4 regions of the Sporosarcina sp. P37 genome follow, and region 2 is predicted to be linked to each of the others. Evidence: riboswitches for the same ligand, from Rfam matches in the RefSeq annotation. Region 2 holds a riboswitch; each other region holds the start of a gene.
What was found. A riboswitch is a leader RNA that binds a small molecule or an ion and turns the genes downstream of it on or off. The one in region 2 is predicted to bind thiamine pyrophosphate.
Positions count from the first base shown of each region.

Region 1: it holds a riboswitch for thiamine pyrophosphate, as region 2 does, so the genes downstream of both, SporoP37_RS06970 (ECF transporter S component) here and SporoP37_RS12445 (ABC transporter ATP-binding protein) in region 2, are expected to answer to the same signal.
Region 3: it holds a riboswitch for thiamine pyrophosphate, as region 2 does, so the genes downstream of both, SporoP37_RS10790 (thiamine phosphate synthase) here and SporoP37_RS12445 (ABC transporter ATP-binding protein) in region 2, are expected to answer to the same signal.
Region 4: it holds a riboswitch for thiamine pyrophosphate, as region 2 does, so the genes downstream of both, thiM (hydroxyethylthiazole kinase) here and SporoP37_RS12445 (ABC transporter ATP-binding protein) in region 2, are expected to answer to the same signal.

Region 1 covers NZ_CP015349.1:1,335,340-1,337,536, forward strand. The annotation lists gene SporoP37_RS06965 (exonuclease domain-containing protein) at 64-636, opposite strand; TPP riboswitch at 826-937, shown strand; gene SporoP37_RS06970 (ECF transporter S component) at 1,015-1,587, shown strand; gene SporoP37_RS06975 (ABC transporter ATP-binding protein) at 1,609-2,197, shown strand, end outside.
Region 2 covers NZ_CP015349.1:2,449,962-2,452,158, forward strand. The annotation lists gene SporoP37_RS12440 (ABC transporter permease) at 1-225, opposite strand, end outside; gene SporoP37_RS12445 (ABC transporter ATP-binding protein) at 222-992, opposite strand; TPP riboswitch at 1,076-1,173, opposite strand; gene SporoP37_RS12450 (TetR/AcrR family transcriptional regulator) at 1,375-1,944, shown strand; gene SporoP37_RS12455 (YhgE/Pip domain-containing protein) at 1,977-2,197, shown strand, end outside.
Region 3 covers NZ_CP015349.1:2,090,338-2,092,534, forward strand. The annotation lists gene SporoP37_RS10780 (thiazole synthase) at 1-389, opposite strand, end outside; gene thiS (sulfur carrier protein ThiS) at 386-592, opposite strand; gene SporoP37_RS10790 (thiamine phosphate synthase) at 576-1,187, opposite strand; TPP riboswitch at 1,256-1,364, opposite strand; gene SporoP37_RS10795 (Crp/Fnr family transcriptional regulator) at 1,423-2,112, opposite strand; gene SporoP37_RS10800 (heavy metal translocating P-type ATPase) at 2,090-2,197, opposite strand, start outside.
Region 4 covers NZ_CP015349.1:1,636,277-1,638,473, forward strand. The annotation lists gene SporoP37_RS08555 (DUF3238 domain-containing protein) at 1-491, opposite strand, end outside; TPP riboswitch at 684-786, shown strand; gene thiM (hydroxyethylthiazole kinase) at 849-1,619, shown strand; gene thiD (bifunctional hydroxymethylpyrimidine kinase/phosphomethylpyrimidine kinase) at 1,639-2,197, shown strand, end outside.

The DNA of each region.
Region 1 (2,197 bases), 1.1 Mb from region 2:
TCATATCTTAGCCATAGAAAAAGGATGCCCGGCTCTGCACTCCCCGGACATCCTGATCGATTGTTAGAACCTCGTTTTTGCAGGTTTCTTCATCGGCGACTTATTCATCAAATAAGAAATGAACGTCTCCTCCGTAAGATGAGGATTTGATGAATTCAGCAGAACCGCCAGATTCTTTGCATCATCCAGCGCTCTGTGGGCGTTATGCACCTGAATCTGGTGCGCTCTCAACAGCTGCTGCAGCTTGCCATTTTCAAACCCGTAGTTCTTCCATTTGATTTGCCTGACAGAGCAATACCAGTCCATGTCGAGCGTTTCAGGCAATAACCGGCTGACAAATCCCCGGTCGAATGACGCATTATGCGCGACAATCCCGTCAGCCCGGTCTAGTATTGTCAAAATTTTATCCATATCCAAAGACTTGCCTCTTACCATCTGATCTGTAATACCTGTCAGGTTCGTAATAGTTGGTGATATGGAATAGAAAGGTTCCTGAAACTCGCAGTATTCATCAGCTACCCTGACTATACGATGATCTTCATACTCCCCGAGCATAACGCCCAGCTCGATCACTTCACTTGCTTCTGCACTCATCCCTGTCGTTTCTACATCAATGAACGCTATATGTTTTGTCATGTAAAAAACTCCTTTACACTCTATTTAAAACCGTATACCCGCGCGGTTCAGAATCATTTGTATCCTATTAGTATATCAGCATTTCAGCGCATTGTATGCGAATTAAACTGGACGACAGCCAGTACAATCTGGTTTATATGCATAAGTTGCGAGATAAATCGGCGTATTGTATACTAGGACTGCTTACATAATTGTCCGTACGGGTGCTTGAGTGAATCAGGCTGAGATTGCAGGTAAAGCCGCTGCTGACCGTTTATCTGATCTGGGTAATGCCAGCGTAGAGAGCATGTTCGATGGAATATACAAGGATCATTTCCTTCCACGGCCGTCTGCTCTTCAGACGGCTTTTTTGTATAGACAAATGAGAAGGAGTGAAAGATGTTGAAGAAGTTAAAATTTACCGATTTACTGATTACGATTATGATTGGCGTAGTATTTGGTATTCTCATGAAGTTTTGGGACGACCTATACACTGTCGTTAAACCGATCATGCCCGTGCTGCGTCAGTTGATTTACGGCATGTGGTTTATGGTCGGGCCTTTCGCTTTCTTACTGTTGCGAAAGCCGGGAACCGCATTAATTGCCAGTATTGCGGGTGCGTCATTATCTGCTTTTGCAGGTCACGGCATCGAAGTGCTGATCTACGGGTTTGCGCAAGGTCTTGCCGCGGAATTACTGTTTGCTGCTTTCCGCTATAGAAGCTATTCTGTTTTGACAGCTGGACTGGCGGGAGTCGCATCTTGCCTGGCCAGTTTTGGACTCGACTTGATTTACGGCTACGCTGCGCTTGAAACATGGGCATTGATTGTGAAATACGGATTGCGGGCAATCAGCGCATTTATATTTACCGGTATCTTTGCTGTGCTGATTGTCAAAGCTCTTGAAGCAACAGGTGTAACTTCATTAATACGGCCAGTTGATAAAAAAGAATATTCATTGCTGGACGAGTAATTGCAGAGGATGGATTCTACTATGAGTAACATCAGCGTCTCAGATTTACGATTAAAGTTTCCCGGAGAAGAATCATTGGTATTCAGGGATCTGTCTTTCTCCGTACAGCCGGGCGAAAAGGTCCTTATGCTGGGACCTAGCGGCTGCGGCAAATCCACCCTGCTGCAAGTGCTGAGCGGTATTATTCCAAACTCCATTGAATTGCCGATGAAGTCAAAGGCTATCAGTTTGCCGGATTCATGGGGGTTCGTCTTTCAGGATCCTGATACGCAGTTCTGTATGACGTATGTCGACGAAGAATTGGCATTTGTACTGGAGAATCTGCAAGTGCCGCGGGAACAAATGAAGACGCTCATAGAACAAGTGCTGAAACGTGTAGATTTGCAGCTGGAAGATCCTCATACAGCGATTAATGAACTATCCCAAGGAATGAAACAGCGGCTCGCTTTGGCTTCCGTTTTACTGCTTGAACCGGACGTTCTATTCCTTGATGAACCGTCTGCTTTACTGGATCCCGAAGGCACACAGCAAATTTGGTCTTCTATTAAAGAGGCGACTGCCGAGAAAACAGTACTCATTGTAGAACATAAAATTGATCTGATTGCCGATT
Region 2 (2,197 bases):
AGATCCGACGATGATGGAAATGGACAAGCCGATCAAAATCGTCAGCGCAGTCGGAGGCAAGTGGTGGATAAACAGCTCCGTTTTTAATTCCCATAATCTGAGCAGTATGGCGGTGGGTGACGGGAAAAGGAAGCTTTTGTCGTAAAGACGCGCTGCGATTTCCCAGATGACCAGCAAGACCGAAATGAGAGAAGCCGGCCAGATATAAGAAATATTCATCTTCATATTCGCTCCTCCGAACGAAGCTCCGCGATCAGCTGCTCTTTCAATTCCACGAGTTCAGGCTGTGCCAAGTCCCGCATCACCCGCGGACGGTCAAGCGGCACCTGTACTTCGCGAATCGTCTGCACCGGCTTTTCAGCAAGTACGAAAATCCGGTCTGACAGAAATAACGCTTCGTCGATGTCATGTGTGATAAATAAAATCGTCTTATCGAGTTTGCGCCATTGACCGATCAGCCACTCCTGCATCGTCAGCCGTGTGATGGCATCGAGCGCACTGAACGGCTCGTCCAGCAATAAAATATTTGAGCCCGTGAGAATTGTGCGCAAAAACGAAACGCGCTGCCGCATGCCGCCTGACAGACTTCCGGGATACGCGTGTTCTTCGCCGGCCAGTCCGAAATCTGCGAGCAGCCCGATCATTTCATCAGCAGACGGCTTTACGCGCTGCAGCTCAAGCGGCAGCCGAACGTTTTCAAGAATCGTCCGCCACGGCATAAGCAAATCTTGCTGCGGCATATAGCCGACTTTTCCGAGACGGTCTGCAGCCGCTTCACCATTCAATAAAATGCGGCCGGAGTCGGGATTCTCAAGCCCTGTAATCAGCCGAAACAGTGTGCTTTTTCCATAACCGCTCGGCCCGATGATGCTGACAAATTCCCCTTCATTCACATGCCAGTCGACGTTGTTCAAGATAGCTGCAGGTGCTGCATGTTTCGCCGTCTGATAGTGGAACGATACGCTGTTAAATTCAAGAACTTTTGTCTTCATGTAAGCACCACTTTTCTTTTCTTCAAAAATAGACGCAAAAAAACCACTTCTATTTGCGAAGCGGTTGCATAGTACGGCCAGTCCCGTCCATATGTCCACTTCCCTCCGCTAGCATTACCTAGTGCAGGTTCAAGGGTTAAGGCAACGGCCTCTCTCAGCAAAAGCACCCCTAGTGTTTATCCACCTCTAATGGTGTCATATCGGCTACTATTAGTCAAGACTGCATTGGAATAGGTTACCAGATGCTTGTCCGTTTTATATCTAACAAATGAAACGATGCCTGAAAATGAAAGAAGAAAACTTGCATTCATTGATGAATCTATGTAATATAATGACTAGCAGACCGGAATGGTATTCTGGTCATTTTAAAGGAAGTGTCATGATGGATCGAAGAGAAGAAATAATGCTGGCGGCGGAAAAGTCGTTTACGATGTTTGGATATAAAGCGACGACCATGGATCAAGTAGCGAAAATTGCAAATGTCGGTAAGGGTACAATTTACACATTCTTCTCCAACAAAGAAGAGCTGTTTCATTCCATCGTTTGGAAGATGGTCGGTGAAATGAAAGATGTATCTGAGCAAAGCACGAGAGAAGGCGCTTCGTTTCAGGAGAATGCCCATGCACGCATCATGCAATTACTGAAATTCCGTGAAACGCATCAGCTGTTTGTTAAACTGATTGAAGAAGAAAAAGAGCTGCGCACCCCGGCAGTGGGTGATGTGCTGACGTCAATAGAAAAAGAGATTTTGAAGTTTATTGCAGGAAAGATTGAGCGCGGAGTGGCAAAAGGGGAATTGAAGCCTTGCAACAGCGAACTGGTCGCCTATCTTTTGTTTAAATCCTATCTGGCATTAGTCGTCGATTGGTCTAAAACTCACGACGAACAGCTGTCAGAGGAGCAAATTACCGATGTGCTGAATGAGACAATTTTCTCCAGCCTATTGGTATGATGCAGGAATGTAGAAGTGAGGTTTTATACTAGATGAATAAAATTTGGTTTATTGTTAAACGGGACATCCGGAATATCACAAAAAACAAAGCGGCGCTCATTGTCATTGCGGCGATTGCTTTCCTTCCTTCATTATATGCTTGGATGAATATCCTTGCTTCATGGGATCCGTACGCGAATACGCAAGGCGTGTCAGTCGCGGTTGTCAGTGAAGACGAAGGTGCAGTCATTGAGGATAAGGAATTTAATGTCGG
Region 3 (2,197 bases), 360 kb from region 2:
AATACAATAAAACCTTCGTCCAGCAACATTTCAGACGCGCGCAATGTCTCGACAGGATCAGGCAGCAATGAACGGCTGCAGCCGATAATTTCCACTTTCACCATGTCACATAGTCCGGAAGCTTTCGCCAGCCGTGCAATATGCACTGCTTCTTCCGCGGTGCTTGCGCCTGCCGTGTTCGGAAGAAGCGTGTAGCGCGTTAAATCCAACTGCTCCAGGAAATTCGGCTGTGATGCTTCAAAAATATCCATTCTGCGAACAGCAAACGTCAAAATATCGGCTTCCGATACAGCCACTGCCTGCTTTTGTACGTTAAATGAAGGGTATTTGCCTGTTCCTAATAATAAACGTGAAGAGAATTTCTTGTCTGCAATTTGTAACATCTTTATCCGCCTCCTACAAAATGTATGATTTCAATTTGGTCTCTGTCCATGATCGGTGCATCGTAGCTGTCTTTCTGCAAAATTTCTTTATTCTGCTCTACTATCAAAATGCGGTCACTGAGTTCCAGATGCGTAAGCAGCTGCTGGACCGTTTCCACTTCCGGCACAACGGAATAAGACTTTCCGTTCAAATCAATGATCTTCTTCATTAGCTATCTCTCCTTTTTCAACTGCCGTCCGATAACTCCGTAATGCGTCTGATGAGCGCATAGGGGATAATAATGCAGCGCCAGCCACATGATGCCGCTGCAGATCTGTCAGATGATGCGGATGGATTCCGCCGATCGCATACACCGGAATAGTACACGCCGACGCGATTTCAAATAATTCCTTCGTGCCGCGCGGAGGCAGCCCGGGTTTTGATGCAGTCTCGTAAACATGTCCATAGAGCAGCCAATCTGCCCCGTTTTGCTCCATTTGCAGTGCCTCATGCAGGGAATGTACCGAGCAGCCGAATGAAATATTCGGATAATCCCGTTGTGCATCTGTGACAGACAGTCCATAACCAGTCAGCTGAACCCGCGGGACAGACAACATACTTGCCAAACTCGGTCTGGCATGAATGATAAGTTTAGCAAGCGGGAAATTCCTGTCCTTCAGACGTATTATCAAATCAGTCAACTGTTCATCTGTCTTGGACTTTTCGCGCAGAATCACAGCGTCAAGGTACGGCTCGGCCTGCTGTAAATTCTTCAGCAGCTCATCGTTCGTAAGACAGTCTCCGGTAACGCCAATTAACTTCATGCGGTCCACTCCAATAAAAAACCACTTCCCGAATCGGAAAGTGGTGGATGTGTCGACAGAAATAGATACGATGCGACGTGCCACTTCCCTCCGCAGGTTCTAACCTGTTCAGGTAATAAGGGTTTCAGAGCCACACTCTTTTCTCAGTCCTTGTAAAGGATTCCCCTAATGGTCAAAATATTTTGTTTTTCTCATCTAGCATATCATTTACATTCCTTAATGAAAAGGGCTTCTTTTATACTAGCAATAACTTATCCAAATCGAGAATATGCACAGTTTTCGTGCCGGACTGCCGGATCCAGCCCGAATCTTCAAAAAAGCTTAATTTTCGGCTGATCGTTTCAGGCGTCGTGCCGATATGGGAAGCCAAGTCTTTGCGGCTCATCGGCAGTTCCACCGTCAGTTGCTGCTGCTCTTCTGATAAATCTGCCAAGTACAGGGCGAGCCGTGTCTCGGCGGATTCCATTCCAATCCGTGCGGCCCGCTGTTCTGTACCTGCCAGTCGATGAGAAAACTCTTCCAGCATTTTCAATGAAATCGCAGGGTGCTCTTGCAGAAGCTTCTGCATTTGATCGCGTCCAATAATGCATAATTCCGCAGGCTCAAGCGTTTCTGCATAAGCGTCATGCGGTTTGGCGTCAAATAGTGACAGTTCGCCTGTGAAATCACCGGGCTCTAAAATACGCACTAATTGTTCTTTGCCGTTTTCCGACAGGCGGTAAATTTTGATCCGGCCTTTATGCAAAATATATAATCCTTGTGGATGGTCGCCTTCCCGGTAAATAGTTGCACCGCGTGAGTGGGACGCGCTGTGTGCAAGTTCTACAATGCGGTCCATCTGCTGCTCTTCCAGATGATTAAACAAAGGCACCCGGGACACGCAGGAATAGTAGGGCATAGGGTCATCGTGCTGGTGCTGATTCATTCGCTTTCACCTCATTTTGATGTCGGTTAGATGGTTTATCACTAGTATACCGTATTAACCGAATTGCGTTCAGGATCACCAGAAG
Region 4 (2,197 bases), 810 kb from region 2:
CTGACATTCATTTTCTGGTTGCTGTCTATCAGCGGACGCGTTGCAGAGACACTGTACACTGCCGGCTCAGAGAGTTCTTCTCTGCGATCAATAAATCGATTGTCTGTGACGGTTTCGATGTAGTGCCCGTTACGGTAAATATCAAATTTTTCCACGTCCTTAATCCACTCCCACGACAGAGCGACTTGAGAGGAAGCAACAATTGTTGTAATTACTAACCGTGCCAAAGGGTGTTCATCTTCCTCTACTTTTGTCAGGGCAGATGTTTGGATTACAATTACATCTTTAACGCGCCCCTCCTCCACCCGTTCAATTGTATAGTGAAAAGGATGAGACGGATCCAGCTCCCCATCCGTAAATTTCGGAGCTGTCCCTTCATATACCTGCCGTTCGTTTTTATACACACGGTAATAGCCGCCTGTATCACTCCATGTAAATGATATATCCTCCAGTGTATGTTCCATCTGTTGAACTTCGAATAATTTCTCCATATGCGATCTGCTCCTTTTTGTCTATTTAATCTGAAACAGTTATACGCCTTCAGATAGTTATGCAACATTCGGCATATAGTTATACTTGGTTTTCTATGCGCAAACACACATTTTCATCGGCTCTAAACCGGTACTTCCAGTATTATTTCTACCTTTTCCATCTGTATGATATAATTAGCCTGTCTGATACATAGTCACCACTGGGGGTGCCTCCACTTTGGCTGAGATGCAATTAAGCAAACCCTTTGAACCTGATCTAGTCTGTACTAGCGGAGGGAAGTGGGTAGTTTTCATACCCAAGCGCCCATCCATGCATGGGCTTTTTGTATATATACCTTTACAGGAAGGAAGAGAAACATGCGGCTTATTCAACAGCTTCGGCAAACACAACCACTCGTTCACTGCATCACAAATGTCGTCGTGGCAAATTTCCAGGCGAATGGGTTACTCGCAATAGGCGCCTCCCCCGTAATGGCTGATGCGGCGGAAGAAGCGGAAGATATCGCAAAAATTGCCGCTTGCAGCATTTTAAATATTGGCACGTTAAAGCAACAGACGGTGGATTCAATGATTTTGGCGGGAAACAGCGCCCGCGCAGCAGGAAAACCTGTCGTATTGGATCCAGTCGGAGCAGGTGCGACACCTTTTCGTAAAGCGAGCGTCCTGAAAGTACTGGACGAAGTAGATATCACATTGATTCGCTGTAATGCAGGTGAACTGGCTGCGATCGCAGATGTACCCTGGAACGCAAAGGGGGTCGATGCGGGAGAAGGCTCGGCGGACATCGAAAGTACAGCGAAACAAACAGCCCGCAAGTATAACTGTCTGGTGGCGGTCTCAGGCGAAGTCGACATCGTGACAGACGGCTATTCCACATTGTCCATTACAGGCGGCCACCCGATGATGACTGCGATTACCGGAACGGGATGCTTACTCAGTTCTGTCACAGGCGCCTTTCTGGCAGTAGGAATGGACCGTCCGTTAGCAGCCGTGGCAGATGCACTTTCATTTTATAAGCGGGCCGGCGAACTGACAGCAGAAATTTCCCGCGGTCCCGGAGACTTTGCCGTGAACTTCCTAAATACTTTACATACATTGGATCGGGAAACAAAAACATTTTTAGTATAATTGACAGGAGGTTTTTCAATTGACAGTACAAGTAGCATTGACCATTGCTGGTTCGGATAGCGGAGGAGGCGCAGGAATTCAGGCTGACCTGAAGACATTTCAGGAGCTTGGCGTCTTTGGCACTTCTGCCATAACTGCTGTGACTGCGCAGAATACACACGGCGTTCACGGTGTGTATCCAATTCAGACAGATGGAGTAACAGCACAAATCCGTGCTGTGCTGGATGATTTTGACGTAAAAGCATGTAAAACTGGTATGCTGTTTTCGGCAGAAATCATTACAGCTGTAGCTGATCTATTAAAAGAATATCCCCCGATTCCTTTAGTCATTGACCCGGTCATGATCGCCAAAGGCGGACAATCCTTATTGCAGCAGCAGGCGATTCAGGCGCTGAAAGAACATTTACTGCCGATGGCAACGATTGTGACGCCGAATATTCCTGAAGCAGAGGTGCTGACTGGGATGCGTATACTGACAGACGAAGATGTTCAGCGGGCTGCGGCTGCTTTTATCGAAATGGGAGCGAAGGCCGTCGTTATGAAAGGCGGGCACCGCTGCGACATGCTGGATGCAAAAG